3 regions of the Mesorhizobium sp. ESP-6-4 genome follow, and region 3 is predicted to be linked to each of the others. Evidence: predicted binding sites of a transcription regulator. Region 3 holds the regulator's gene; each other region holds the start of a gene.
What was found. The regulator LexA, encoded in region 3, represses DNA repair genes until DNA is damaged. The targets are predictions, from matches to a motif close to TGTTCNNNNTGTGTTCNG.
Positions count from the first base shown of each region.

Region 1: a site for LexA is predicted at 1,677-1,694, ahead of LB523_RS05180 (PA0069 family radical SAM protein). Genes of this name have one in related genera too.
Region 2: a site for LexA is predicted at 5,972-5,989, ahead of LB523_RS08680 (helicase-related protein). Genes of this name have one in related genera too.

Region 1 covers NZ_JAIUGS010000002.1:298,073-307,916, reverse strand. The annotation lists gene LB523_RS05195 (4-(cytidine 5'-diphospho)-2-C-methyl-D-erythritol kinase) at 1-536, shown strand, start outside; gene moaB (molybdenum cofactor biosynthesis protein B) at 523-1,080, shown strand; gene LB523_RS05185 (glycosyltransferase) at 1,117-1,620, opposite strand; gene LB523_RS05180 (PA0069 family radical SAM protein) at 1,769-2,923, shown strand; gene LB523_RS05175 (ribonuclease HII) at 3,118-3,816, shown strand; gene LB523_RS05170 (F0F1 ATP synthase subunit B) at 4,094-4,585, opposite strand; gene LB523_RS05165 (F0F1 ATP synthase subunit B) at 4,597-5,178, opposite strand; gene LB523_RS05160 (F0F1 ATP synthase subunit C) at 5,239-5,463, opposite strand; gene LB523_RS05155 (F0F1 ATP synthase subunit A) at 5,539-6,297, opposite strand; gene LB523_RS05150 (AtpZ/AtpI family protein) at 6,363-6,755, opposite strand; gene LB523_RS05145 (cell wall hydrolase) at 7,144-8,325, opposite strand; gene LB523_RS05140 (MFS transporter) at 8,500-9,777, opposite strand.
Region 2 covers NZ_JAIUGS010000003.1:321,888-331,731, reverse strand. The annotation lists gene LB523_RS08705 (citrate synthase/methylcitrate synthase) at 1-1,071, opposite strand, end outside; gene LB523_RS08700 (citrate synthase family protein) at 1,161-2,303, shown strand; gene phaR (polyhydroxyalkanoate synthesis repressor PhaR) at 2,508-3,101, opposite strand; gene LB523_RS08690 (acetyl-CoA C-acetyltransferase) at 3,406-4,593, shown strand; gene LB523_RS08685 (beta-ketoacyl-ACP reductase) at 4,713-5,435, shown strand; gene LB523_RS08680 (helicase-related protein) at 6,154-9,462, shown strand; gene LB523_RS08675 (RNA-binding S4 domain-containing protein) at 9,614-9,844, shown strand, end outside.
Region 3 covers NZ_JAIUGS010000010.1:43,226-53,069, reverse strand. The annotation lists gene glp (gephyrin-like molybdotransferase Glp) at 1-506, shown strand, start outside; gene LB523_RS18905 (alpha/beta hydrolase) at 555-1,385, opposite strand; gene kynU (kynureninase) at 1,433-2,680, opposite strand; gene lexA (transcriptional repressor LexA) at 3,115-3,849, shown strand; gene LB523_RS18890 (ComEC/Rec2 family competence protein) at 3,886-6,351, opposite strand; gene gltX (glutamate--tRNA ligase) at 6,454-7,878, shown strand; gene gltA (citrate synthase) at 8,057-9,385, shown strand; gene lpxB (lipid-A-disaccharide synthase) at 9,460-9,844, opposite strand, start outside.

The sequences.
Region 1 (9,844 bases), on a different contig from region 3:
CTCTGGCGCGGCTCTGGAAGCTCGATATCGACGACAATTCGCTGGCCCGGATCGGGCTTTCGCTCGGTGCCGACCTGCCGATGTGCCTCAAATCAAAGCCGCTGATCGCACGCGGTATCGGCGATGAAGTCTCGCCGCTATCCGCCTTTCCTGCGCTTGGCCTGGTGCTGGTCAATCCGGGCATCGCGGTCTCGACGCCGGACGTGTTCAAAGCGCTCTCCAGCCGCGACAGCGAGGCGCTGCCGCCGCTGCCGAAGCGCTTCGACTTCCACACGATCCGCAACTGGTTGGAGACGACGCGCAACGATCTTGAGCCTGCCGCGCGTTCGATCGAACCTGCGATCGGCGAGGCGCTCAAGGCACTGAAAAAAGCCGACGCCGCCTTCGCGCGCATGTCCGGCTCGGGCGCCACCTGTTTCGGCCTGTTCGAGACCGGCAATGTTGCAAAACGCGCGGCGATCGAGATCCGCGCCCGCCACCCCGACTGGTTCGTTGCCGCGACGCGCAGCATGGAGGTGAGCAATGGCGAAGCTTGACGAAAGCCGGCCCTTCATTCCGGTGCGCATCGCCGTGCTTACCGTCTCCGACACGCGCGGCCTCGCCGACGACAAATCCGGACAGACGCTGGCCGACCGCATCGCGGAAGCCGGCCACAGCCTTGCCGCGCGCGATATCGTGACCGACGACCGCGACAAGATCCGCGACAAGGTGCTTGGCTGGTCGAAGGACGAAAACATCGATGTCGTGATCACCACCGGCGGCACCGGCTTCACCGGCCGCGACGTGACGCCGGAGGCGCTGGAGCCGATCTTCGAAAAGCGCATGGACGGCTTTTCGGAAGTCTTCCACCGCATCTCCTACGACAAGATCGGAACCTCGACGATCCAGAGCCGGGCAACAGGCGGCGTCGTCAACGCCACCTTCGTCTTCGTGCTGCCGGGCTCGCCCGGCGCCTGCAAGGACGCCTGGGACGGCATCATCAAGGCGCAGCTCGACTACCGGCACATGCCCTGCAACTTCGTCGAGATCATGCCGCGGCTGGACGAGCATCTCAGGCGCGGCGGCAAGCCCACCTCGTAAAGCTCAGTTAAGGCGCCCGGCCGGCACGGCGGGGCATCATTTCGGCGGCGCGATCCAGATTTCGGCGTTCAGCCTTCTGGTCGCCAGGCCGCGCGCCAGGGCTTCGGCGCTGCGCGCGCTCTTTGCCAGAGCCGAGGCCTGACGCTTGCTGATGACAAGCCCCTCGGCCAGCGCACGATTGCTCGAGAACACCCTGGCCAGGAAAGGCGCACGGTTGGCGCGGGCGCGTGAAAAGCGCGCCGGCATGGTCTGTTTCGCGGTGTGCGCCACGACTTCGTCGATCCAGCCCTCGGCGAGCCGCGCCCCCGGCTCGAGCAGGAGCAGCCAGTCGCCCTTGGCCTGGCCGATACCGGCGCCGATCCCGCCGGTCGCATAGTGGCAGCCGGCATGCTCGGCCACCCGGTGCGTCTGATCGGTCGAGCCTTGATCGCAGACGATCACGTCGCGCACGACGCCTTCGACCGCGCCGCCGACCAGCGAGGCGAGCGTACGGGCAAGCCCCTCTTCGTCGTTGCGGGTTTCGATAAGGACGCTGAGCATTTTAGCCGAATAGCGGAAAGTGCGGCGATGCGCCAGTTGCGCGCTTCAAGCGAAAAAGTTCTTGCTTTGTTCTCTTCGGCGAAATAGGAATAGTTTCATGAACAGAGCGATTCGACAGCCTGCCGACAGTCCCTGGGAGAGGGCGAAAATGGAACAGATCGTGCGCGCCGACATTGCCGCTTTCGGAGCAGGCCGAGCCGAGATGGCGAACGCGATGATCGAGCAGAGCGGCTTGCGCGTGCGGCCCGATCGCAATCGCGGCCGCTCGGCCGGGATCAATCCGTCCGGCCGGTTCGAGCCGATCAGCCGGCATGTGTTCGACGACGGCTGGAACTCGCTGGAGGAACTGCCGCCGTTCAAGACGGAAGTGCAGGTCGAAAAGCCGCGCACCATCATCACGCGCAACGAGTCGCCTGACATCTCCTTCGACCGTTCGATCAACCCCTATCGCGGCTGCGAGCATGGCTGCGTCTACTGCTTCGCCAGGCCGACGCATGCCTTCATGGGCCTGTCGCCGGGGCTCGATTTCGAATCGAAGCTGTTCGCCAAGCCGGATGCCGCGCGCATGCTGGACAGGGAATTGTCGAAACCGGGCTACCAGCCGCGCACGATCGCCATCGGCACCAACACCGATCCCTACCAGCCGATCGAGAAGCAATACCGCATCATGCGCGAGATCCTGGAAGTGCTGGAAGCGCGCGGCCATCCGGTCGGCATCGTCACCAAGTCGGCGCTGGTGACACGCGACATCGACATCCTGTCGCGCATGGCCGAGCGCGGCCTTGCCAAGGTGGCGCTGTCGGTGACGACGCTCGACCGCATGCTGGCGAGAACGATGGAGCCACGCGCCTCGACGCCGACGAAGCGGCTGGAGGCGATCAGGCAGCTTTCGGACGCCGGCATCCCGGCGTCGGTGATGGTGGCGCCGATTATTCCGGGGCTTACCGATCCGGAGATGGAGCGCATCCTCGATTCGGCTAGAGCCGCCGGCGCGCGGGAGGCCGGCTACGTCATCCTGCGCCTGCCGCTCGAAGTGGCGCCGATCTTCAAGGACTGGCTGTTGCGCCATTATCCCGACCGTTACCGGCATGTGATGTCGCTTATCCGCTCGATGCGCGACGGCAAGGATTACGATTCCGAATGGGGCAAGCGCATGAAGGGCGCCGGTCCCTATGCCTGGCAGATCGGCCGGCGCTTCGAGATCGCCGCCAAGCGGCTCGGCCTCAATGTCGAGCGACGGCAGCTTCGCACCGACCAATTCGTCGCAGGCGCCAGTGCCGGCGAGCAGCTGATGCTGCTTTGACGCCAGCACCGGCCATGGCGGCCGGCGCTAAGCACTTCCAGGCAAAGCGATTTTCGGTCTGGAATTGCCATTCGTTTCGAAATTCCGTCCGGCCCCTGTCCCCCGGCTGTGAGACGGTGCCTTCCCGGTCCGACGCCCCATCCGACCCGGAAGGACTTGCGGAGAATCGGAGCCGATGCGAACCTCGCCGCACCATGGCTCGCGCGCGTTCCGATTCTCCGCTTCTCTTTGAAATGGTCGAGAAGCCCGACTTCTCGATCGAGACGAAAGCGATAGCCGACGGGCTGTGGCCGGTCGCCGGCATGGACGAGGCCGGCCGCGGTCCGCTCGCCGGTCCGGTGGTGGCCGCCGCGGTGGTGCTCAACCCCGCCAATATTCCCGAAGGCCTCGACGATTCCAAGCGACTCACCCATTTGCAGCGCGAGGCGCTGTTTCTCAAAATTCTCGGCTCGGCGCTCAGCATCTCGATGGCTTCGATCAGCGCCGAAGGCATCGACAAAAGCAACATCCTGAAGGCCAGCCTCGAAGCGATGCGCCGAGCCGCCGCCGGCCTGTCCTTGCGGCCGAAGCTCGCCATGGCCGACGGCCGCGACATACCGCCAGGTCTCGCCTGCGAAGGCCGCGCACTCATCAAGGGCGACCAGCGCTCGCAATCGATCGCCGCCGCCTCGATCGTCGCCAAGGTGATGCGCGACCGCATGATGTGCGGCTGCGGCGGACATCACGAGCACTACGGCTTCGAAGTGCATATGGGTTACGCGACGGTCCGCCACCGCACCGCGATCGAGGCGCATGGGCCGGTGGCACGGCTCCACCGGGCCTCGTTCGCGCCGTTCCGGTTGGGTGGGGTTGAGATGGCGGAAGAGGAAGAGAGCCTCGCCGGGCTGGAGTAGTTAGCTGATCTCCCCTCGTGGGGGAGATGTCCGGCAGGACAGAGGGGGGCGCTGTCCCGCCAGCCTGTCAGCCAGTAGCACGAACTTCTCGCAAAGTTGCACTCGACCCAGCGCACAGAATGAGACGCCGCGATCCTTCGCGCCCCTCTCTGCCCTGCCGGGCATCTCCCCCACAAGGGGGGAGATCAGCAGTTCAGGCGCCGCGCTCCCTTTTCAAACAACAAAAAAGCCGCCGGGTTGCCCAGGCAGCTTTTGAGTTCGAAGTTTCGAAGTCAGCTCAGTTCAGCTTGGCCTTCACATCATTGAGCGCCGACTTGAACAGATCCGCGCCGGTCTTGACGTCGACCTTGGCGGCGAGCAGCGTGCGGGCGGCTTCGACGGCGATGTCGACGGCGGTGGCGCGCACTTCGCTGACCGCCTCGCGCTCGGCCTGGCTGATCTTCTGCTCGGCAAGCGCGGTGCGCCGGGCGACATAGTCCTCGGTCTTCTTGGCCGCCTCGGAGGCAAGCAAGTCAGCCTCGCGTTTGGCGGCAGCGACGATGTCGGCGGCCTCCTTCTCGGCTTCCTTGCGCTTCTGCTGATACTGGCGCAGCAGCTGCTGGGCCTCCTCGCGCAGGCGCCGTGCCTCTTCGAGCTCGCTGCTGATCTTGGCCGCGCGGGCGTCGAGCGACTTGGCAAGCATGCCCGGCACCCTCAGATAGACGACGGCGCCGAGGAAGATGATCAGGGCGATGGTGGCCCAGAGCGTGGCGAGTGATGTGGCGTCCATGATCCCGCTCCTCACCGGCTCGCGGATTTGACCGCGGCCGCGATTTCGGCCTTGTCGGCCTTGCCGCCGACAAGCGCCTCGACGATGGCCGAGGTCGTGTCCTCGGCGATAGTGCCGACTTCCTTCATCGCCTTGGCCTTGATCGAGGCGATGCTCGCCTCGGCCTCGCCAAGTTTCTTCTCAAGCTCGGCCTCGAGCTTCTTGCGCGTGCCCTCGGCTTGCGCCTTGGCGGCGTCGTTCGCCTGCTGGCCGATCTTGTTGGCGTTGACCTTGGCTTCCGCCAATTCCTGCTCATAGGCAGCAACCGCGGCGTCCGCCTCGCCCTTCAGCCTTGCGGCATGGTCGAGGTCCTGGGTGATGCGGTCGTTGCGGACATCGATGATGCCGCCAAGACGCGGCATCACAACCCGCTTCAGGAACAGGTAAAAGAGCCCGAAGGTGATGACCAGCCACAGGATCTGCGACGGGAAGGTTTTGGCATCGAACGGCGGGAACGCTTCATGCTCCGCGGCAGGCACGGCAGTGCCGGCATGCGTATCCCCCTCGGCCGCGGCCGGCGCTGCTTCTTGCGCATAGGCAGATGTCACGAACATCTCATTCCCCTGTCCCTAGAACGGGCCGCACCATGCGGCCCCTTTCGTCAGCGCCGGCTCTTATTTGAAGACCAGGAGCAGAGCGATCAGGAGCGAGAAGATGCCCAGAGCTTCGGTCACGGCGAAGCCGAAGATCAGGCGGCCGAACTGGCCGTCGGCAGCCGACGGGTTGCGGAGCGCACCCGAGAGGTAGCTGCCGAAGATGTTGCCGAGGCCGATGCCCGCGCCGCCCATGCCGATGCAGGCGATACCAGCGCCGATAGCAGCTGCTGCAGTTGCGTCCATTTCAAAACTCCTGTGGTTTCTCTGTTCGTTGAAGTTGGTACGTTGGGTAAGCTGGCGCCGGGGCGCCGGTGAAAATCAGTGGCTCGGGTGCAGGGCGTCGTTCAGATACATGCAGGTCAGCACCGCGAACACATAGGCCTGCAGGAAGGCGACCAGCAGCTCGAGCGCCGAGAGCGCGACCGCCATGGCAAGCGGCAGCACCGAGCCGGCGATACCGACGGCGCCAAACGCGCTCAGGCTGACGACGAAGCCCGAGAACACTTTCAGCGTGATGTGGCCGGCCAGCATGTTGGCGAAAAGACGAACCGAGAGGCTGACAGGCCTCGAGACGAAGGAGATGATTTCGATCGCCACCACCAGCGGCAGAAGATAGCCCGGCACGCCATGCGGCACGAACAGCTTGAGGAAGCCGAAGCCGTGCTTGGCGAAGCCGTAGACGAGGACCGTGCCGATGACCAGGATCGCCAGCGTGAAGGTGACGATGATGTGGCTGGTGACGGTGAAGAAATAAGGGAACAGGCCGATCAGGTTGGCGACCAGCACGAACATGAACAGCGAGAACACCAGCGGGAAGAACTGCATGCCCTGCTTGCCCGCGGCATCGCGCAGCATGTTGCCGACGAATTCGTAGGCCATTTCGGACACCGACTGCAGGCGACCGGGAATCAAGGCCCGGCTGGCGGTGCTCATATAGAGAAAGGCGGACGCCAGGACGATCGTCACGACCATGAACAAAGAGGAGTTGGTGAAAGATACGTCGTAGCCGCCGATATGCAGCGGGATGATCGGATGGATCTGGAACTGGTGGATCGGATCGACCTTGTCAGCAGCCACTTTAAATCCCCGTCAAAGCCACAAACGGCTTTTTAATTCACTTTAGCGCCCTGCGGCGCCTCACTTCATTCTCTCGGCTCGCGCGGCTTGCCGCCCTGGCCGAATTCCGATGCCAGTCCCGCCGAGCGCAGGACATTGAGTATGCCTGCGCCAAAGCCCAGCAACAGGCCGACGATCAGACCCCAGGGCGCTATTCCCGCCAGACGGTCGATGATCCAGCCCAAGCCGACACCGACCACCACTCCGGCGATGAACTCGCTGGACAGCTTCAGCGCCTGACCGTAACCGGTCGCAGCTTTCGCTTCGTCTTTCCCCTCGGACCGGTCCGTGCGTCTCGTCGCAAGCGATGCTTCGAGGTCGCGCCGGCGGCGCTCAAGTTCGTCGTCGCGGATGGTGGCTTCTGGCTGCCTGCCGCGGCCGGTTTCTCCGGTTCCGTCTGGCCCGGTTTTGTCGGCCATCGCAACCCCCCTGCCCGGGCAGACGATTGCCGTCCGTCCGCTTCTAAAGTCGCCGGCAACATAGTTAGAGGGTCCGCCCCCGTCAAGCCACGGGCCGAACTTCCGAGCGATGTATTTTTAGCAGTTAAATCAATGGTTTATCGAGGTGCGACATCGTGCCCTTCACGCCTGCGTGAGGTAACGGCGCGAATCCGCGCGACAAGGCGCGTCCGCCGAGGCATTGCCGGGCGTCGGAGGAAGGGATAGCCGGGGCGGTGTTTGGGCGGCTCAGCTTGAGCCGCCTAAGCGCGTCGCGATCCTTCAGATTCGCTCCACGCGCTTCAGTTTTTGATTTCGCGCGTGTCTTCCCGAAACCGCTTACCACTTTCGGGAGACATGCTTTAGCGGCTCAGCTCCAGCCGCCGCCATAGGTGCGGTAGAAGATATGCAGGCCGATCCTGGTCATCTTGTGCATGGCCCGCGCCCAGCCCGGATGGACGTAATTGGCGTAGTAATGCGTCGAAGAACCGACCTCGGGAATGAATATCTTGCCGGCGGTCACCGCCATGGCAACCTCCTGGGCGGTCTTGTAGGAGGCCAGGTCGGTGATTGTCTTCTTCCTGCCGTCGCAGGCAAAGGAGAACTGGCAGCGGTTGAACCAGTTGTCGTTCTGGTAGACGACGCCGCAGATCGTCTTCGGATAGGTCGGATTGCGGACGCGGTTGAGGATCACCTGCGCCACCGCCGCCTGGCCGCGGACCGGCTCGCTGCGCGCCTCGAAATAGATGCCCTTGGCAAGGCAGGCCTGCTCGGGCTTGGAAAAGACACTTGCCGGCAGGGGGGTCTGCAGCCAGGCATGGTCGCCCTTGCCCATCGGCGGAATGAAGCGGCCATCGTTGGGATCGTCCTGCAGCAGCGCCTCGAAGGGCGAAGCCTTGGCGTAGTCGGGCGCGGACTGGGCATAGGCCGTGGCAAGGATGTCCGGCTTGTCGTTGTTGACGAGAGCGACAAGTGCCGCCGGCAGCGCCGGATCAGGCCTCTTGTCCTCGCGAAGATGGAAGGCCTGGGCGATCTGGACTTCCTTGCCCTTGATGCCCGGCTTGGCGAAGGTGAGCTTCAGGCCGCTGTCCATCGCGGGACGCAGCAGCGAGGAGGTGCGCTCGAAAATCGAGCCGGCGCTGAAATTCTTGGGCGGCGCGACTGGCGACACCTTGACGATGCGGCCCTTCTTGTCGGCGCGCACGACACGATCCTCATCGGGCGTCGCGCCCACGGCGCTGCCCTTGCCGCGGAAGGCGACGGTGCCAACCCCCGGCAAATTCACGCCGGAACCGGACAGCGAGCCGGTGGTGACGGAATCGACAAACGGCATTTCGGCGGCATGCACCGAGCCGGCGGCGGATTTCTCGATATAGGCGTTCCAGCGGGTGTCGGACGATTCCAGGCCGGAGATCAGGCTTGCCATATCCTGGTAGGCGACGGCCGACGGAAAGCCGATCCAAATACCGAGCCCAAGCACCAAAGGAGGAAGAAAGGAACGTTTTTTCGCAACGGCGGCGGCGGCAAGCCGCAATGAAACGCGTCGATGCACGGAACTCTCCAGAACGCTACTGACCCCGGAGAGTCAAAATGAAGCATTAACCTTGATGCGGGGTTAACGGCATCGATCATGTTCTTTTCATGTTTGAGGAAAGCCAGCGTGCAATTTTCACGGCGGGGCCGATGAAGAATCAGGCTCTGGGCGGGTGCATCGGCTTCGGCTGAATCAGGCCTGGCGCAGGAAGATCGGCCACGCGAGCGCCGCGCAGATCGCGGCCGCGAGCCACACGCCGGGCCATGCGAAGACCACCAGCAGCCATGGAATGGCGATGGGCACCAGACAGAAGCCGATGAACACAAAACTGTTGGCAAGGCTGAGTGCCGTGCCGACATGGCCGGCGCCGGCAAGCGTGGCAAGCTCGGTATAGGCGACGCCGTGCCAGGCAGAAACGGATATGCCGGCAACGACGACCATCAGCGGAAGCAACGGCAGCAACGACGGCGCGTCGGCAGCGCCGATCACCAGCAGCCACAGCGCCAGGAAGGCAAATGCGCTCAGCGCGCTGCAGAGTTTCAGGAACGGGCGACGGTTGCGGTGGCGGTCGGTGAAGCGCCCGCTCCAGACACGCATCGCCATTGCGCCGGTCTGCACCGCAGCGAGGCTGGCGCTGGTCACAAAGGTGCCCATGCCGGCGAAGTCATGCAGGAAGACCGAGGCGAAGGTCAGCACCGCGACCTGCGGGAAGCAGAGCAGGCCGATGGCGGTCGAGATGCGCCATACCTCGATGTTGCGCAACGGCGCCGGTCCAAGTGTCGCCGTGGCGGGGTGAGGGCCGCTTTCCACTGGCGGCTCGTGCAGCCAGCGCCAGGTAAACCAGGCCGAGAGCGCGGAGACGACCGCAAGCAGGCCGAAGACCGCCGTGAAGTCCAAACTCAACGCAAGCGACGGCAGGACAAGCGCGCCCAGCCCGCCGCCAAGCGGCACCGCCGTCTGCCTGATGCTCATGGCGAAGCCGCGCTCGCCCTCGCCGAACCAGCCCATGATGGCGCGGCCGCTGGAACCGTTGACGCTGCCGCCGAGCAGGCCGACGACGAGCAGGCTTGCCGACAGCAGCGCGACGCCGGGAACGGCCATTTTCGTCGGCACGACAAGCAGCGCCATGATGAAAAGCCATGCGGCCGTCGCCCCGAGCCCGGTCAGGAGCACGCGGCGGTCGCCCCAGCGGTCGGTGAGCACGCCCCAGGGCAGCTCGCTCAGCGCCACGCCCAGACCGAGTAGACCCAATGCCAAGCCCAGCGAGGCATTGTCGAGGTGGTAGCCCTGGCGCATCACCACCGCGGTTGCCGGAATGCCGGAGAAGGTGGCGGAGAAGCCGGCATTGGCGGCGACGCCGATGCCCAGCACCTTCCAGCGATGGTTGGGGCCGAAGGCGCGGCGGGCTGAGGCGCTGGCAATGTCTCCCGCGGGCGGCTGGCAGACATTTCGTGTGACGATGGCGGACATGGCTCCATTCCTGTGATGGCCGGCTGACGGCTTGACGGACCGGATGTAGCGCCATAGCTTCATCCAT
Region 2 (9,844 bases), on a different contig from region 3:
ATAATGCGACTGTGGCCGGATGAGCCGCCCGGTCGCCTGCTGCTCGCGCGCGTGCGCAATCCAGCCGGCAACGCGGCCGGCGGCGAACACGTTGGAGAAGGCCTCCTTCGGGAAGCCGACCGCGTCCAGGAGGAGCGCTGTGTAGAATTCGACATTGGTCTGGATCGAGCGCTGCGGCTTGGCGATGCTGAGCACCTCGAGCGCCGCCTGCTCCACGGTTTCGGCGAAGGCCAACCTGCTACCCATCTCCTTGCTGCTCGTCTTGTTGCGCGAACCGAGCTGCCGCACGACCGTCTTCAGCGCATCGGCTCGCGGGTCGCGCACGCGGTAGATGCGATGGCCGAAACCCATGATGCGCTGGCCATGGGCGATCTCGTTGCGCAGCCATGCCGTGGCGTCGCCGCTGGCCTCGATGGCGTCCAGCATCTCGATCACCGGCCCCGGCGCGCCGCCATGCAGCGGGCCTTTCAGCGCGCCGAGCCCGGCCAGGATCGCCGAGGTCAGTCCGGCCTGGGTCGAGGCTACCACGCGGGTCGCGAAGGTCGAGGCGTTGAGCCCGTGGTCGCAGACCGTCACCAGATAGCTGTCGAGCGCCTTGGCAAGCGCCGGCGAGGCGGAGCCGGAGAGCATGCGCAACATGTCGCCGGCATGATCGGCCTTTTCGTCGGGAGCGACCGGCGGCTCGCCCCGACCAAGGCGCAGCAAGGCCGGCGTCAGCACCGCAGGCGCCGCGACCAGCCGCAGCGCATCGGCAAGCCCCTCACCGTCCGGCAGGATGGCCATGCCGGCCCGCATGCCGCTGTAGACGTCGAGCGGCGCCAGATGGGCAAGCATCGGCTGGACGCGATCGAACACTTCCACCCGAGCCTTGCCGATCGCCTCCTCCAGTTCGGCATCGCTCGGAAGGTCGTCGAAGAAGCCGTCGAACAGCAGATGCACCACCTGCGCGTAGCGCCGGCGGCCGGCGAGTTCCATCAGCGAATGGCCGCGGATGGTGAGGTGCCCACCCGCGCCATCGACGTCGGAAAGCACTGTGTCGGCCGCCACAACATCATCGAGCCCATTTGCCATGATCGTCTCCTTGACCTTTGGTGCATGACAATTAATGCTGCACAATCAATCCATCAATCTTGATCAAGACAATCAATGTAAGGTGTCGAATGACGGAATGGCTGACCCGGGATGAGGCGCTGGAGCGGCTCAATGTCCGTCCGCAGACGCTTTATGCCTATGTCAGCCGCGGCCGCATCGGCATGAAGCCGGACGAAGCAGACCCGCGCCGCAGCCGGTACCGCGCCGACGACATCGCCGCGCTCGCCACGCGCCGCGACCGCGGAAGGAGCCCGCAGGCAATCGCCGAAAGCGCCATCGCCTGGGGCGAGCCGGCGATTCCCACGTCAATCTCCACGGTGCTGCATGGTCGTCTCATCTATCGCGGCAGGGACGCGGTGGAGCTTTCGGCGACGGCGACGCTCGAGGAGACCGCCGAACTGCTATGGGCTTCCGCCCGTCCGGTATCGTTCGCCGCGTTGACCCCTTCGGCCGCCCGGCAAAGCGGCACGCCCACCGCCTTCGCCAGGCTTTCGGCGCTCGCCGCCGGAGGCTGGTCATCGCTCGGACGCAGGCCGGCGATGCTGCAGCAGGACGGCGCCGCCGCGACCAGCGCGCTGGCAACCGCGCTCGGTGCGTCGTCGGGCTCCGAACCCGTGCATATCAGGCTGGCGCAGGGCTGGTCGGTCGAAGCCGCCGGCGCCGATCTCATCCGCAAGGCGCTGGTGCTTTTGGCCGATCACGAGCTCAACGCCTCGACCTTCGCCGCCCGCGTCGCGGCCTCCACCGGCGCGCCGATCGCCGCCTGCCTGCTCGCAGGCCTTGCGACGCTGACCGGCCCGCGCCATGGCGGCGCCGGCGCGGCGGCGATCACGCTTGTCGAGGATGCCGGGCGGCTGGGTCCGGACGAGGCGATTGCACGCTGGCTCGCTCATGACCGGCCGCTGCCAAGCTTCGGCCACCCGCTCTACCCGGAAGGCGATCCGCGCGCGCAAGCGCTGCTGCCCGACCTGGAGATCGATGACGGGATCGTCCATCTTCGCGACGCCGTGCTCGCCGCGACCGGGCTGCATCCGAACATCGATTTTGCGCTGGCCGCGATGACGCGCAGCCTCAGCCTGCCGGCCGATGCGCCGTTCCGCCTGTTCGCGCTCGGCCGCAGCGTCGGTTGGACGGCCCATGCCGTCGAACAGGTGACCAGCAACAGGCCGATCAGGCCCCGCGCCCGTTACGACGGGTCGGTCGGGACTTAGTGGCGGCCGATGATGCCTAAGGTGAAGCGCTTGGCGCTTCGCCTTTAGGTGAAACGCGATAGGGTGTGTCGAGATTCAGGTCAGGCCGAGTCGAGAACGATGGCTTCCGAGAACCGGAGCGGAGCGTACTTGAAGTACGTGAGCACCGGAAGCGCAGGAAGCCGCCGTTCGCAGGCCGGCCTCACCTGAATATCGGCACACCCGTCAGGACATCGTGTCCAGCTTGCGCTGCATCGCCGCAATCTGCGCCTTCAATTCCTGCAGATCGTCGCCCTTCTCTTCCTTCTTCGCGGGCTCGGCGGCCGGCGCTGAATTGCCGCCGGCGGGCGGGAACGGCGTGAACATGCGCATGGCGTTCTGGAACATCTCGACATTGCGTCGCGTCTGTTCCTCGAGCGCCTTGATCGGCGTCTTCATCATGTCGATCGGCGTTTTCCCGAAGGTACCCTTGAGCTGCTCGCGAAACCGCTCCTGCTCCTTGGAGAAGGCGATCATCGATTGTTCGAGGAAGCTCGGCACGATCATCTGCATCTGATCGCCGTAGAAGGAGATGAGTTGGCGCAGGAACGGGATCGGCAGCATGTTCTGCCCGTCCTTGTTCTCCAGCTCGAAGATGATCTGCGTCAGCACCGGGTGCGTGATGTCGTCGCCGGTCTTTGCGTCCTGGACCGTGAACTCCTCACCCTTCTTGACCATCTCGGCCAAGTCCTCGAGCGTCACATAGGTGCTCGTGCCGGTATTGTAGAGCCGGCGATTGGCATACTTCTTGATGACGATCGGGTCGTCTTTTGCGGCCATCCGTATCCTCCCCAGGACACCGGCACCTCTAGGAGTAAGCGGCCGGTAACGATTGCGCCCTTTATCGAGGATACGCGCAAAAGCCTCACAATTCCAAGCGGTTTGTGCACTGCGGCATCAATTAATGCTGCAGGGCATGACAAAATTCGCCGCGCGGTCAACGTCATGTTGCCACAACCGGCGCGCGCCCTGCTTGCCGCGCATGGCGGCCATGCCCATTTCCGGTTTGACTCGGCTGCCTGAACCGGCAAGAAAGTCTTCAAGGATAGCCTAGAACACGACACCTCGAAGTCTGGAGAAGAAAATGTCCGCTTCCAATTCCATCGTCGTCGCCAGCGCCGCTCGCACCGCGGTCGGATCCTTCAACGGCAGTTTCGCCGCCACGCCGGCACATGAGCTCGGCGCCGTCGTCATCAGGGAATTGCTGGCGCGCGCGAATGTCGAGGCGGCGGAAGTCGACGAGGTCATCCTCGGCCAGGTGCTGACCGCCGCGCAGGGACAGAATCCGGCTCGCCAGGCCTCGATCAATGCCGGCCTGCCGAAGGAGACCACGGCCTGGGGCCTCAATCAGGTTTGCGGCTCGGGCCTGCGCGCCATCGCGCTCGGCATGCAGCAGATCGCCACCGGCGACGCCAAGGTGATCGTTGCCGGAGGCCAGGAATCGATGTCGATGTCGCCGCATGCCGAGCACCTGCGCGCCGGCGTCAAGATGGGCGATTACAAGATGATTGACACCATGATCAAGGACGGCCTGTGGGATGCCTTCAATGGCTACCATATGGGCAACACCGCCGAGAACGTCGCCCGTCAGTTCCAGATCACCCGCGAAGCCCAGGACGAGTTCGCGCTCGCCTCGCAGAACAAGGCGGAGGCTGCACAGAAGGCCGGCAAGTTCAAGGACGAGATCGTCGCCTTCACCATCAAGGGCAAGAAGGGCGACACAACAGTCGACCAGGACGAGTACATCCGGCACGGCGCGACGCTCGACGCCATGACCAAGCTGAAGCCCGCTTTCGACAAGGACGGTACGGTCACCGCCGCCAACGCGTCGGGCATCAATGACGGCGCCGCCGGCGCGCTGCTGATGACCGAAGCCGAGGCCGCGCGGCGCGGCATCACCCCGCTGGTGCGCATCGCCGCCTGGGCGACCGCCGGCGTCGATCCGGCAATCATGGGCACGGGGCCTATTCCCGCTTCGAAGCGGGCGCTGGAGAAGGCCGGCTGGTCGGTCAAGGACCTCGACCTCGTCGAGGCCAACGAGGCGTTCGCCGCGCAGGCCTGCGCCGTCAACAAGGGCATGGGCTGGGATCCCTCGATCGTCAACGTCAACGGCGGCGCCATCGCCATCGGCCATCCGATCGGCGCTTCGGGCGCCCGCGTCTTCAACACGCTGGTCTACGAGATGCGTCGCCGCGGCGCCAAGAAGGGCCTTGCCACGCTGTGCATCGGCGGCGGCATGGGCGTTGCAATGTGCGTGGAAGCGCTGAACTGAGCGAATAACGAATAGGGAGTAGCGAATAGGGAAAACGGCGTCGGCGCAGCAGGCTTCAATCCCCTACTCGCTATTCGCTACTCCCTACTCGCTCCTCCGATCAACAGGGAGGAGCACACATGACCAAAGTAGCAATCGTCACGGGCGGAACACGCGGCATCGGCGCGGCGATATCGGTCGCCTTGAAGACCGCCGGCTATTCGGTCGCGGCGAACTATGCCGGCAATGACGAGGCGGCCCAGAAATTCAAGGCCGAGACAGGTATCCCCGTCTACAAATGGTCCGTCGCCGACTACGAGGCCTGCGCCGCAGGCATCAAGCAGGTGGAGGCCGATCTCGGCCCGGTCTCCGTGCTGGTCAACAATGCCGGCATTACTCGCGACACCATGTTCCACAAGATGACGCCCGCACAGTGGAAGGAAGTGATCGACACCAACCTGTCCGGCGTCTTCAACATGACGCATCCTTTGTGGAGCGGCATGCGCGACCGCAAGTTCGGCCGCGTCATCACCATTTCCTCGATCAACGGCCAGAAGGGTCAGATGGGCCAGGTCAATTATTCGGCCTCGAAAGCCGGCGATATCGGCTTCACCAAGGCGCTGGCTCAAGAGGGGGCTCGCGCCGGCATTACCGTCAATGTCGTCTGCCCCGGCTACATCGCCACCGACATGGTCATGGCCGTGCCGGAAAAAGTACGGGAGTCGATCATCGCTCAGATCCCGGTCGGTCGCCTCGGCGAGCCGGAAGAGATCGCGCGCTGCGTCGTCTTCCTGGCTTCCGACGAAGCCGGCTTCATCACCGGCTCGACCATCACCGCCAATGGCGGTCAGTATTTCGCCTGACACCCCAGTAGGTCGCCCGACACCATTTACCGCCAAAGGCGGCTCCGGCACCGGAGCCGCCTTTTTTGTTCGCCGGCAGGCCGGCGCGACACCTTGCCTCAATTCGGCACGCAAAAGTTAACGGCCGCAGCCACGCTCTGTGCATAACCGCTGCGACAAGCTGTGAATCCTCGGTGGGCGAGCTGTGGATAACACCATATCTAGGGGTGAACAAACCGGGAAAACCGCCAGATCGCTGATTCGTCGCCGATTCGTTCCGGCTTTGGCCGGAAAGTTAACAGTGGACGATGCAAACGTCACCGAACTCGTTAAAGGCGATTAAGAAAAGTCAACAATTTCATAAACTTGAAGTCTGCGCTCAGCTCGGGTCTGACCATTGCCCGGCAAAGGTTAACGGCGCTTCGCATCCGGCAGAGGCCAAGCAGGAATTGGGCCAATTCGGCGATTCAGCATGTGGTGAGACTCACCGTCAAAAAATCCACATATAGCCGTGAACAAACCCTGAATCAGAACGAGTCACCGATTCGTCGCTGATTCGTTCCAGACTCGTTCCAGCTGTTAACAAGCGGCCGATTTTGGCTGCTCCCTCCGGCATAGCCAGTTCGCGAGGGAACATTCCGCTTTCGCTTCACGCCCGAAGTCCCTATGTGTCGCCTGTCACACGCGGCGGCAGCGCCGTGCTTCAGACTACGGGCGGCAGAAACCTTAATCCGAGCCGATGAACATCCAGCCGAAACACTCCCACCCGCTGATCCTTTCGGGCCGCGACGTGACGGCCGTGCTGGGCCCGACCAACACCGGCAAGACGCATCTCGCCATCGAGCGCATGGTCGCGCATGAAACCGGTGTCATCGGCCTACCGCTGAGGCTGCTCGCCCGCGAAGTCTATGCGCGCGTCTGCGAGAAGGTCGGCGCCCATAAGGTGGCGCTGATCACCGGCGAGGAGAAGATCGTGCCTGCCGGCGCGAAATATTCGGTCTGCACCGTCGAGGCGATGCCGCGCGAGACCGACGCCGCCTTCGTCGCCATCGACGAGGTGCAGCTCGCCGGCGATCTCGAGCGCGGCCATATCTTCACCGATCGCATCCTGCATCTGCGCGGCCGCCAGGAGACGCTGCTCCTGGGCGCGGCCACCATGCATGGCATCCTGCAGCGCCTGTTGAAGGGCGTGTCGGTGGTGACGCGGCCGCGGCTGTCGCACCTTGCCTATGCCGGCTCGAAGAAGCTCACCCGGTTGCCGCGGCGCACGGCGATCGTCGCCTTCTCGGCCGACGAGGTCTATGCGATCGCCGAGCTGATCCGCCGCCAGCAGGGGGGTGCTGCCGTCGTGCTCGGCGCTCTTTCCCCGCGTACCCGAAACGCTCAGGTGGAGATCTTCCAGTCCGGCGATGTCGACTATCTCGTCGCCACCGACGCCATCGGCATGGGCCTGAACCTCGACCTCGATCACGTCGCCTTCGCTCAGAACCGCAAGTTCGACGGCTATCAATACCGCAACCTGACCGCCGCCGAGCTTGGCCAGATCGCCGGCCGCGCCGGCCGGCACCTGCGCGACGGAACGTTCGGCGTCACCGGCCAGGTCGACCCATTCGACGAGGAACTGGTCGCCAAGATCGAGGGACACGATTTCGATCCGGTGAAGGTGCTGCAGTGGCGCACCGCCGATTTCGACTTTTCCAGCCTCGATGCGCTGAAGCGCTCGATCGAGGCCAATGCGCCTGTCGAAGGGCTGACCCGCGCGTTGCCGGCGGTGGATGCGCAGGCGCTGGAGCAGCTATCGCGCGACGGCGACATCCGCGGCTTGGCCACCGGCAAGGAGCGCGTGGCGCTTCTTTGGGAAGCCTGCGCGCTCCCCGACTATCGCAAGATCGCGCCGGCACAGCATGCCGATCTTATCGCCTCGATCTATATGGACCTTGCGCGTCACGGCCATGTCGATGAGAATTACATGGCCGAGCAGGTGCGGCGCGCCGACACGACGGAAGGCGATATCGACACGCTGTCGCACCGGATCGCGCAGATCCGCACTTGGACTTTCGTCTCCAACCGCCCCGGCTGGCTGGCCGATCAGCTACACTGGCAGGAAAAGGCGCGCGAAATCGAAGACAGATTGTCGGATGCGCTGCATGAGCGGTTGACGAAACGCTTCGTAGACCGCAGGACTTCCGTCCTCATGCGGCGCCTTAGAGAAAATACCATGCCTGAAGCCGAAATCAGCCCGTCCGGAACCGTCCTCGTCGAAGGCCATCACGTCGGCGAGTTGCAGGGGTTCCGCTTCACCGCCGACCAGAGCGCCGGCGGCGAGGACGCCAAGGCGGTGCGCACCGCCGCTCAGAAGGCGCTCGCGGCCGAGTTCGAGCAGCGCGCCGAGCGCTTTGCCGCCTGCGCCAATGGCGACCTGGCATTGGGCTCGGACGGTGTCCTGCGCTGGATCGGCGCGCCGATCGGCACGCTGGTCGCCGCCGATGAGGCGCTGAAGCCGCGCCTGGTTCTGCTTGCCGACGAGCAGCTGACCGGCCCCGCCCGCGACAAGGTCGCGGCGCGCGCCGAGCGTTTCGTCAATTTCCAGATCGAAACGCTTTTGAAGCCGCTGGTCGACCTGAAGAATGCCGACCAGCTCGCCGGCATCGCGCGCGGCATCGCCTTCCAGCTGGTCGAGCATTTCGGCCTGATCAATCGCCGCGACATCGCGGAGGAGATGAAGTCGCTCGACCAGGAAGGCCGCGCAGCGCTTCGCCGCCTCGGCGTCCGCTTCGGCGCCTACCATGTCTTCGTGCCGGCGCTGATCAAGCCGGCGCCGGCTGGCCTGGTGACGTTGCTGTGGGCGCTGAAGAACGACGGCAAGGACAAGCCCGGCTTCGGTGATGTGGTGCATGCGCTGGCTTCCGGCCGCACCTCGGTCGTCATCGACCCGACCTTCGACAAGACCTTCTACAAGCTCGCCGGCTACCGCAATCTCGGCCGCCGCGCCGTGCGCGTCGATATCCTCGAGCGGCTTGCCGACCTCATCCGCCCGGCGACCAACTGGAAGCCCGGCCTCGGCCAGCGTCCGGACGGCGCCTATGACGGTCACGCCTTCATGGTGACGCCGCCGATGATGTCGATCCTCGGCGCCACGGCCGATGACATGGAGGAGATCTTGAAAGGTCTCGGCTATCGCTCGGAGGCCAAGCCGGCCGCCGAGGTTAAGGCGAAGCTCGACGCGCTGGACGACGCCGCCCGCGAAGCGGCCGCGGCCAAGCTCGCCGCGGATAATGCCGTGCGCGCCGCGCGGGAGGCAGAGGCACAAGCCGCGGCAACTGATACGGTCGCGGAGGCAACGGTCGAGGGCTCGGAGCCGGCTGCCACCGAAGCTCCGGCTGAAGCCGTCGCGGAAGTGGCAGCGGACCCTGCCACGGTAGAGCCGGCAGAAGCTCCGGCCGAGGTTACGGAAGAGGCAGCAGCGGTGGAAGATGCCGCAGCGGTGGACATTGCGGCAGCGCCCGAGTCGGCCGAAAGCGCCGACGCTCTTACCTCCCCCCACCACCAGGTGGAGGATAGTGCCGGCGGCGAGGCGCCAGCCGAAGCCGAGGAACCAAAACCTGTACTCCTGTGGCGCCAGGCGCGTTTCGACCATCAGCGTCCGCGCCATCGCCACGACAACCGTCGCGACAATCGCCCGCGCGGCGCCCAGCCCGCACGCGAGGCAGGCGCCGCAAGCGGTCAGCCCGGCGACCGGCCCGCCCAGGAAGGCCGCCGCGAGCAGCGCGAAGGCGCCGGCAAGCCGCGCTTCGACCGCTCGAAGTTCAAGCCGAGGCCCGAGACGGGCGACCGGCGTGAGGGCGCTGAACGGCGCGAAGGCAAGCCGCAAGGCGAACGCCGCGACGGCCGGCCGGACTGGAAGGGCGGCAGGCAGGACGGCAAGGGCAACGCCCCGGGCGGCAAGCCAGCCTTCCAGGGCAAGCCGCGCGAGGAACGCCCGCAGCGCTTCGATCCGGATTCGCCCTTCGCCAAGCTCGCCGCCTTGCGCGACCAGCTGAAGAAATAGGTTCGAGCATGATCCCGAAAAGTGGGACCCGGTTTTCGGGCGAGATCATGCTCCATCAAAGAACCAGCATGATCCCGAACCGAAGGACCGCGTCAGCGAAAAGTGGGAACCGGTTTTCGGATAAGATCATGCTCTACCAAAGCTAGCCGCGATGGTTGGAGAAGGCCGTCAACGCATCGACAAATGGCTGTTCTTCTCGCGCGCGGTGAAGTCGCGGTCCTTGGCGGCAAAGGTCGTCGTCGCGGGACGCGTCCGCATCAATCGCGACAAAGCAGCGCAGGCGTCGGATCTGGTCAAGCCTGGCGACGTGCTCACCATCATGCTCGAGCGCCGTATCCTCGTCTGGAAGGTGCTGAACTGTGGCGCCAGGCGCGGCCCGGCC
Region 3 (9,844 bases):
TCCGGAAAGCGGTCGAGGCGGACGCCGATGTCATCGTCACGCTCGGCGGCGCCTCGGTCGGCGACCACGACCTCGTCCATAGCGTGCTGACCGGCGAAGGCATGCAGCTCGATTTCTGGAAAATCGCCATGCGCCCCGGCAAACCACTGATGTTTGGCCGGCTTGGCCATATCCGCTGCATCGGCCTGCCCGGCAATCCGGTGGCAAGCATTGTCTGCTCGCAACTGTTCCTGAAGCCGCTGCTTGCCCGGCTCGGTGGCCGCGATCACCATCAGGATATGCGAACGGCTCGGCTTGGCACTGCGATGCGAGCCAACGACCTCAGGCAGGACTATGTGCGCGCGGTCGTGCGCGAGGACGCCGGCACCTTGGTCGCGACGCCTTTCGGAATCCAGGACTCCTCGATGCTGCGGATGCTCGCCGACGCCAACGGCCTGATCGTGCGCGAGCCCTTTGCGCCGGCGGCGGAAGCCGGCGCTGAATGCAGCGTGCTCATGCTTCGCTAGGCGTCTACGAGGTCGATCCTGATACGTCGACGAAGTCGATCGTAACTCTTATTCGTCGATCAACATACGGGTCAGAGGATGATCCGGGTCGGCGAGGCCATCGACAACGTTGAAATGATGCCGGTCCGGCTCGACCACTGAACGGGTGGAGGCGCCGAGCCCGGTCCAGATGTTGGCGAGCAACGCGCTCTGGCGCAGGAATTCCGCACGCTCGCCGCCGCCGGCCCAGCAGGTGATGCAGGCTCCCTGTCGAGGCCGCAACAATGCCGGGCTTTCGCTCCGCGCTTCCGGCTCGTCGATGTTCAGGGTCTCGTTCAGCGCTGTGAACATCAGCGGCCGAAGGTCGTGCAGGCCTGAAATCGAAACGACCTGGCGTATGCGCCGCGCCACATCGGATGATAGCGGTGAGACCGTGGTCACCATCCGGCTGGCGAGATGCCCGCCGGCCGAGTGCCCGGTCAGCATCAGCGGACCATCGACCATGGCCGCCGCCTTCTCGATCGCTGCCGCGGCCTCGCCGACTATGCCGCTGATCCTGGTCTGCGGGCACAGCGTGTAGGAGGGCATGGCGACGGCAAAGCCGCGGCCGAGCGCGCCTCCAGCCAGATGCGACCAGGAGCTCTTGTCCGACTCCATCCAATAGCCGCCGTGGATGAACACAACGAGCCCCTTTGGCGCCGCAGACGGGAGAAACAGGTCGAAGCGATTGCGCGGCGCTTCGCCGTAGATAACATCGAGCCGCGCCCTGCCCTCTGACTGCAGCCTTTCGCGGAATGCCCGCGCCGGCCCATCCCACGCCGCCGGCCAGCGGTCGCCGCCGGCGATATTGGCGCCATTTGCATAGGCGTCATCCCAGTCGACAATACGATGTCCCAGCAACGGTATCTCCGCGATCAGATCATTTGTTCGGCATCGCCGATTCAAAGTCAGGTAACGGTTGTTTTGACGGCAAAGCGCGCGTCTTGCCAGACGCCAGTGCGCAGGATGTCCTGCAGCACCTCGACTGCATTCCAGACATCGCGGTAGCCGACATAGAGCGGCGTGAAGCCGAAACGAATGGTGGATGGCGCGCGGAAATCGCCGATCACGCCGCGCTCGATCAAGGCGCGCATCACCTGGTAGCCATTTGAATGGGCGAACGAGACCTGGCTGCCGCGCTCAGCGCCTGAGCGCGGGCTCTCCAGCTCAAGACCGAAGCCGCCGCATCTGGCCTCGACAAGCCGGATGAACAGGTCCGTCAGCGCGACGCTTTTTCTCCGCACGGCCCTCATGTCGACATCGTTCCAGAGATCCAGCGCCCCTTTCAGCGCGCGCATCGACAGCACCGGCTGCGTTCCGCACAGGAACCGCCGGATGCCCGTGCCCGCAGCGTAGCCCTGCTCGAACGCGAAAGGCCGGGCATGGCCCCACCAGCCGCTGAGCGGCTGGCGAATGTCGCGGTGATGGCGGTTCGCGGCGTAGATGAAGGCTGGCGAGCCCGGCCCGCCATTGAGATACTTGTAGGTGCAGCCGATGGCGAAATCGGCATTCGAGCCGTCGAGATCCACCGGCAGCGCACCCGCCGTGTGGCAGAGATCCCAGACGATCAGCGCACCGGCTTCATGAGCCTTGCGGGTGAGCGCCGCCATGTCGCGCAGCCGGCCGGATTTGTAGTTGACGTGGTTGACCAGGATGACCGCGACGCGATCGTCAACCAGTTCCTCAATCGTCGGGGCATCGGTGCCTTCGAGCCGCAGCACCGTGCCGGGCCGCGTCGATGCGACGCCTTCCGCCATGTAGAGGTCGGTCGGAAAGCTGTCGCCCTCGGCAACGATCACCGAACGCTCGGGCCGCATTGCAAGTGCCGCATGCAGGACCTTGTAGATGTTGATCGAAGTCGTGTCGCAAACGACCGTCTGGCCGGGTTTCGCGCCGATCAGCCGTCCTAGCTGGTCACCCAGCTCGATGGGCATATCGAACCAGCCGGCGGTGTTCCAGGCGCGGATGAGATCCCGCGCCCATTCCTGCCTCGCGGCAGTCTCGATCTCGCTGAAGGCGTCCACCGAAGCGGCGCCCAGCGAATTGCCGTCGAGGTATATGATGCCTTCCGGCAAGACGAAGCGATCGCGCATGGCGCGCAGCGGATCCGCGGCATCCATCGCCTCGACTTCGGCGAGATCAGGAATTCCCCTCATTGTGCTGCCGCCTCCATTTCGATCTGGCCAAGGGGGTTGTCTCACCACCGTCGGCGACAGGGCAAGAACCTTTGGTCCTATGTTAGCTGGTCCATAGACGGCGAAGACTGCGGACCGGAACTTCGCCAAGGTTGGCATTTTGGATTCGTTTCGTTCACGCTGCCGCGCGCTTACGGAACGAGCCGACGTGATCCCATCCGCGGCTTCGTGATCGTGTCGGCGCTCTTGTTTCAGCTTACCGAAGCTCCAAAATCGAGCGGAATCAATGCCGCTGTCTACAAGGGGCGGCCAGGGCATCACCGGATGCGACATTGTTTCGGCAGCCTTAACAAATTCACTAAACTTTAAACGGTTGCGGAACACAACTGGAACAGATAGTGTTTGTTCTGGGTTTGTTTTTCTGATTCTGGTTTCAGAACCCGTGGGGGCCGCCGATGCTGACGCGCAAACAACATGAACTCCTGATGTTCATCCATGAACGCCTGAAGGAGAGCGGGATTCCTCCATCATTCGATGAGATGAAGGAGGCGCTCGACCTTGCCTCCAAGTCCGGCATCCACCGGCTGATCACTGCGCTGGAGGAACGTGGCTTCATTCGCCGGCTGCCGAACCGGGCGCGCGCGCTGGAAGTGCTGCGCCTACCCGACTCGATCGCGCCTGGCCTGAATGCCGCGAAGAAGTTTTCGCCGAGCGTCATCCAGGGCGGCCAAGGCAATCTCAGTCGCCAGGTCAAGCCGACGACGCCATCGCGCACCCCGACGCCAAGCAATGACGACGAGGCCGCGGCGGCCGTATCCATTCCGGTGATGGGCCGCATCGCCGCCGGCGTGCCGATTGACGCTATCCAGCACCAGACGCATTCGATCTCGGTGCCGCCGGACATGATCATGGGCGGCGAGCATTACGCGTTGGAGGTCAAGGGCGACTCGATGATCGAGGCCGGCATCTTCGACGGCGACACCGTCATCATCCGCAATGCCAACACCGCAAGCCCGGGCGAGATCGTGGTGGCGCTGGTCGACGATGAGGAGGCGACGCTTAAGCGTTTCCGCCGCAAGGGTGCCTCGATCGCGCTCGAGGCCGCCAACCCGGCCTATGAGACCCGGATCTTCGGACCGGATCGGGTCAAGGTTCAGGGCAAGCTCGTCGGACTTATCCGCCGCTACTGAGCAGAACTGCCCGGCCTTCTTCGCCCGGACGACAATCTATTGGGCCGGTGCGGCGGCTGGTTTTTCCGGCTGCTTATAGGGCGCCAGTCCCCTCGCCTCGCGCGTGTATTTCCGCTGCTCGTGCCAGGGTCGGTATGGTTCTACGACCGCGTAGCGGACGGTTGGCCGCGCGGTTGCCGATTGCGGATCGAAGAAAACGGCGGCGCTGCCGTCGCGCGCCAGCTGCCGCTTGGTGACGACGAGCACACGCGGATCGCGGCACGGGTTATAGGCCGTGGCGTCGTTGATGACGATGAGGTCGGCGAAGCCGCAGGCCGGCCGGGCGGTGTCGCGGGTCTCGGCGAGCGCGACGATCGCGCCGGAAGGATGCCGACCGATGCAGAGATCGCCGCTGCAATAGAAGGGCGAGCCGGGCGGCAGGTCGACGGGATCGGCAATGTCCAGCGTATCTTTGGCGAACCTTTCTGGCGGCACGATCTCCTCGGCTTTCAGCGCCCGTTTCCAGTTGTCGGTGGTGAACTCGTTGGAGCGTTCGCGATTGACGGCAAGCTCGCCGCCGCCGATCGGCATCGCCACCAGATGCGCATCCTCCGAGATAAGCACGTCCGGTGTGCGGACGTGCGGAATGGCCAGCAGCGCAGCGAGCGCGAAAGGTACGGCGGCAAGCCTCAGCCAAGTGGTAGCCATGGTCGCGATGACCAGCGCGACCGTCGCCAGCAGCACCGACTGGATCGAGATCAGCCCAACGGCGTCGACCGGTGAGCGCTCGGAAATCCATGCCGAAATGGCGATCATCGCCGTCAGGCCTTTGCCCATGACAAAAAGGAAAGGGCCGTCGAAGCCGAAGGGCATGGCCAGCGCGCTCAGCACGGCGAACGGCATGACGACCAATGAGACGATCGGCATGACCGCCAGATTGGCCAGCAGGCTGAGCGGCGACACCCGCTGGAAGTGCCAGATGGCAAACAACAATGTCGCGCTGCCCGCGATGAGCGACGTCACGGCGGCGCCACCCGCTCCAATTGCCAGTTTTCGCGATAGAAGCCCGAGAAACGAACGCTTTGCCGGCGGCGCGGTCGTTTTGCCGGCGCGATAGTCGGCAAAGCCGGCATAGGCGCCGACCAGGGCGGCGGTGGCGGCGAAGGACATCTGGAAGCTCGGGCCGACCACTTCATGCGGCGAGACCAGGATGACGGCGATGGCAGAGATCGCCAGGTTGCGCATGGTCAGCGCCGCGCGGTCGAAAAGCACGGCGACCAGCATCACGCCAAGCATGATGAAGCTTCGCTCGGCCGCCACCACGATGCCGGAGATCACGAGATAGGCGGCGATCGACGCCAGCGCGATGCCAGCGGCATATTTCTTCACCGGCCGGCGCGACGAGAAATCCGGAAACAGCGCGAAGGTGCCGCGTAGCAGGACCATGATCGTGCCGGCGACCAGCGCCATATGCAGGCCGGAGATCGAAATGATGTGGTAGATGCCGGTCCGCCGCATCGACTCGTTGATTTCGTCCGGAATGCCGGCACGAACGCCGACGATCAGCGCCGCCGCGATCTCGCCCTCGGAACCGCCGATGCTGCTCCTGATGTGGTCGGCAATTCCCTCGCGTGCGTTTTCTACGGCCGATGCCACACGTGCGCCAAACGGCACCTCCGTTGGCGCACTGGGGGTCGGCGCGACAAGTTTCGGATCGCCCAGGAAAAAGCCACTGGCGCCGATGCCGGCAAAATAGCTGTCGAAGGAAAAGTCGTAGCTGTCCGGCCGAACCGGACCTGTCGGCGGCAGCAGCTTGGCATAGCCGGTCAGCATCGACCCGGCCGCCATGCCGGAGGGGATCCTGCGCGCCGACAGCCTGATGCGGTCCGGCGCGTAGCGCAGCTTCGGACGTTCCGTGGATGTCAGATCTATGGTGAGCCGGACACGGCCGTTGGCCATCGCCTCGGCGGTGACGAGGCGGCCCGTCAGCCGTGTCTGGATTTCGGAACCCAGCATCGGGGTCGCCATCCGCCAGGTCTCCAGCTTGGCCGCGAGAAACCCCAAGGCGCAGAAAAACGCCGCCATGAAGACAAGATGCGTTCTGTGCCGGGAACGCGAGACCGCCGCGCAGACCGCCATCAGGGCGACCGCCGCAAGCGGCCTGTAGAGGTCCGGCTCGGCGCTCAGCGAGAAGTAACAGATCACGCCGACGGCCAGGAACGCCGGTACCAGCAGGAAGCCGACGCCGCGGTCGAGCTCGGTCGCGGCCGCTGTGCCTATGCTTCGGCGCAACGCGGGAAGCGAAACGCGGCCAAGCTGTCTGCGGATCCGGCCGACATTGGCTGTCGGCGAGGCTGGCGGTAACGTGCCGCCGCCAGGCGGCAGAAGCTCAGCTGGCGGGCGCGGCGCCGGAAGCGAAAGCGGCGCTTCCTCAGCGGGCACGGCATGAGCAAACATCAGGCGTTCGCTGACGCCTGCTGTCGTTCCCCCGCCCTCCTCCGCGCCCCGGCCACGTCCAGCCATCGGGTCTGCCCCTTGCGCCCCAGACCGCCTATGCTACATGAACGCCGGTCGCGTGGAAGTCTGCGCGAAACATGCATTTTTCAGCGCTTCCTCGAGAGTTCCATGTCCGACAAGGTCGTCACCCGTTTTGCCCCCTCGCCTACAGGCTACCTGCATATCGGCGGGGCGCGCACGGCGCTGTTCAACTGGCTCTATGCCAAGCACACCGGCGGCACGATGCTGCTGCGCATCGAGGATACCGATCGCGAGCGCTCCACCGAAGCCGCTACGGCTGCCATTCTCGACGGGCTGACCTGGCTTGGCCTCTCCTGGGATGGCGAAGCCGTCTCGCAGTTCGAGCGCGCGCCGCGTCACCGCGAAGTGGCGGAGCAGCTCGTGCGCATGGGCAAGGCTTATTACAGCTATGAGACGCCGGCGGAGCTGGAGGCGATGCGCGAGGCCGCACGTGCCAAGGGCCTGCCGCCGCGTTACAACGGCCATTGGCGCGACCGCGGCCCATCCGAGGCGCCCGCAGGCGTCAAGGGCGCGATCCGCATCAAGGCGCCGACCGAGGGCGTGACGATCGTCAACGACCGCGTGCAGGGCGAGGTGCGCTTCCCCAACAAGGATCTCGACGACTTCATCATCCTGCGTTCCGATGGCGTCCCGACCTACATGCATGCCGTCGTCGTCGACGATCACGACATGGGCGTCACCCACATCATCCGCGGCGACGATCACCTGACCAATGCCGCGCGCCAGACGGTGATCTACAACGCCATGGGCTGGGACGTGCCATCGATGTCGCACATCCCGCTGATCCACGGCGCCGACGGCGCCAAGCTGTCGAAGCGGCACGGCGCGCTCGGCGTCGAGGCATATCGCGCCATGGGCTACCTGCCCGAGGCTCTGCTCAACTATCTGGCCAGGCTCGGCTGGAGCCATGGCGACGACGAGGTGATGTCGATTAAGGACATGATCGCCTGGTTCGACATCGGCGACGTCAACAAGGGCGCGGCCCGCTTCGACTTCGCCAAACTCGAGGCGCTGAACGGCGTCCATATGCGCAAGATGGAGGACCGGGCGCTGTTCCACATCTTCGTCGCCACCTTGCCTTATCTCGAAGGCGGCCCGGCGCTCGCGGCAAAGCTCGATGACAGGCGCAAGGCGCAACTGCTTGCCGCCATGCCCGGCCTCAAGGAGCGGGCGAAAACTCTTGTGGAACTGATCGACGGCGCGGCGTTCCTGTTCGTCGAGCGGCCGTTGCCGTTGGACGAGAAGGCGGCGGGCTTGCTCAACGCGGATGCGCGCGCGATTCTGCGCGGCGCGCATGGCGCATTGTCTTCTGTTCAGGGCGACTGGAACGCCGCCTCGGCCGAGGCTTCGATCCGCGACTTCGCGCGGGCCGGCGGGCACAAGCTGGGCGCCGTGGCGCAGCCCCTGAGAGCCGCGCTGACCGGCCGCACCACCTCGCCCGGCGTGTTCGACGTGCTTGCGGTGCTGGGCCGTCAGGAAAGCCTCGCGCGCATTGGAGATCAAATCGATTAGGAGCGAGCTGGCCCAAGAAGATTGGCATTGAAAGGTGTGTTTCGCAGTGCAACATTGGGCTTGGCCCAATCTGGCACGCACCTCCTAAAATGCGGTGGCGAGTTCGCGCATTCCGGTGACTTCGACGTGTCGTTTGCAGGAATTGCCTTGCCGGCATGAGGAACAAAAGGAGTTGAGAATGAGCGAAGCTGCGACAAAACCGGAACCGGGCAGCAAAAAGCGCGAGTCGGCCGCCAGGCTCGAGCTCGCCGGCAAGACGCACGAATTAAAGGTGCGAAGCGGGACGGTCGGGCCGGACGTCATCGACATCGGTTCGCTCTACAGCACCACCGGCGCCTTCACTTACGATCCCGGCTTCACCTCCACCGCGAGCTGCGAATCGGGGATCACCTTCATCGACGGCGATGCCGGTATCCTGCTGCATCGCGGCTTCCCGATCGATCAGCTCGCCGAGCATGGCGACTTCCTCGAGGTCTGCTATCTGCTGCTCTACGGCGAATTGCCGACCAAGGCGCAGAAGGACGACTTCGACTATCGCGTGACGCGCCACACGATGGTGCATGAGCAGATGTCGCGCTTCTTCACCGGCTTCCGCCGCGACGCGCATCCGATGGCGGTGATGTGCGGCGTGGTCGGCGCGCTGTCGGCCTTCTATCACGACTCGACCGACATCTCGGACCCGTATCAGCGCATGGTCGCCTCCATGCGCCTGATCGCCAAGATGCCGACGATCGCGGCGATGGCCTATAAGTACCATATCGGCCAACCCTTCATTTACCCGAAGAACGATCTCGGCTTCGCGGCCAACTTCCTGCACATGTGCTTTGCCGTGCCGTGCGAGGAATACAAGATCAATCCGGTGCTGGCGCGCGCCATGGACCGCATCTTCATCCTGCACGCCGACCACGAGCAGAACGCTTCGACCTCGACCGTGCGCCTGGCCGGCTCGTCGGGCGCCAACCCGTTCGCCTGCATCGCCGCCGGCATCGCCTGCCTGTGGGGTCCGGCGCATGGCGGCGCCAACGAAGCGGCCCTCAACATGCTGGGCGAGATCGGCCATGTCGACCATATCCCCGAGTTCATCGCCCGCGCCAAGGACAAGAACGACCCGTTCCGGCTGATGGGCTTCGGCCACCGCGTCTACAAGAACTACGATCCGCGCGCCAAGATCATGCAGAAGACCGCGCATGAGGTGCTGGGCGAGCTCGGCATCAAGGACGATCCTCTGCTCGACATCGCGATGGAGCTGGAAAAGATCGCGCTGACCGACGAGTATTTCATCGAAAAGAAGCTCTACCCGAATGTCGACTTCTATTCCGGCATCACGCTGAAGGCGCTGGGCTTCCCCACCACCATGTTCACCGTGCTGTTCGCGGTCGCCCGCACCGTCGGCTGGATCGCGCAGTGGAAGGAAATGATCGAGGATCCGCACCAGAAGATCGGCCGCCCGCGCCAGCTCTACACCGGCGCTACGGAACGCGATTACGTGCCGATTGCCAAAAGGTAATTGAGCGAATAGCGAAATAGCGAGTAGCGAATGGGGGAAAGCGGCAAAGCCGACACAACCCTATTCGCTATTCGCTACTCCCTATTCGCTCTCTTTATGCACCCCATCACCACCTCGGCGGCGATCTCGCCCGAGGGTCGCTCGGTCGCCATGCGCCGGGCAATCTCGGCAAAGCCCGCCTTTTGCCAGGCGCGCATGCCGGTGTCGGCAAACAGGGCTTCCAGCTGCCGCGCCAGGTTCTCCGGCCGGACATACTGATCGTAGAATTCCGGCACCAGCGCGCGGTCGGATATCAAATTGGGCAGCAGCGCCGACCACGTCGTCACCAAATGCTGCAGAAGCTGGCGCGCGATCGGGTCGAGCTTGTAGCAGGAAACCATCGGAACGCCCGCGAGCGCCAGTTCCAGCGAAACCGTCCCAGAGGCGATCAACGCTGCATCGGCCTGGCCGAAGGCCTGC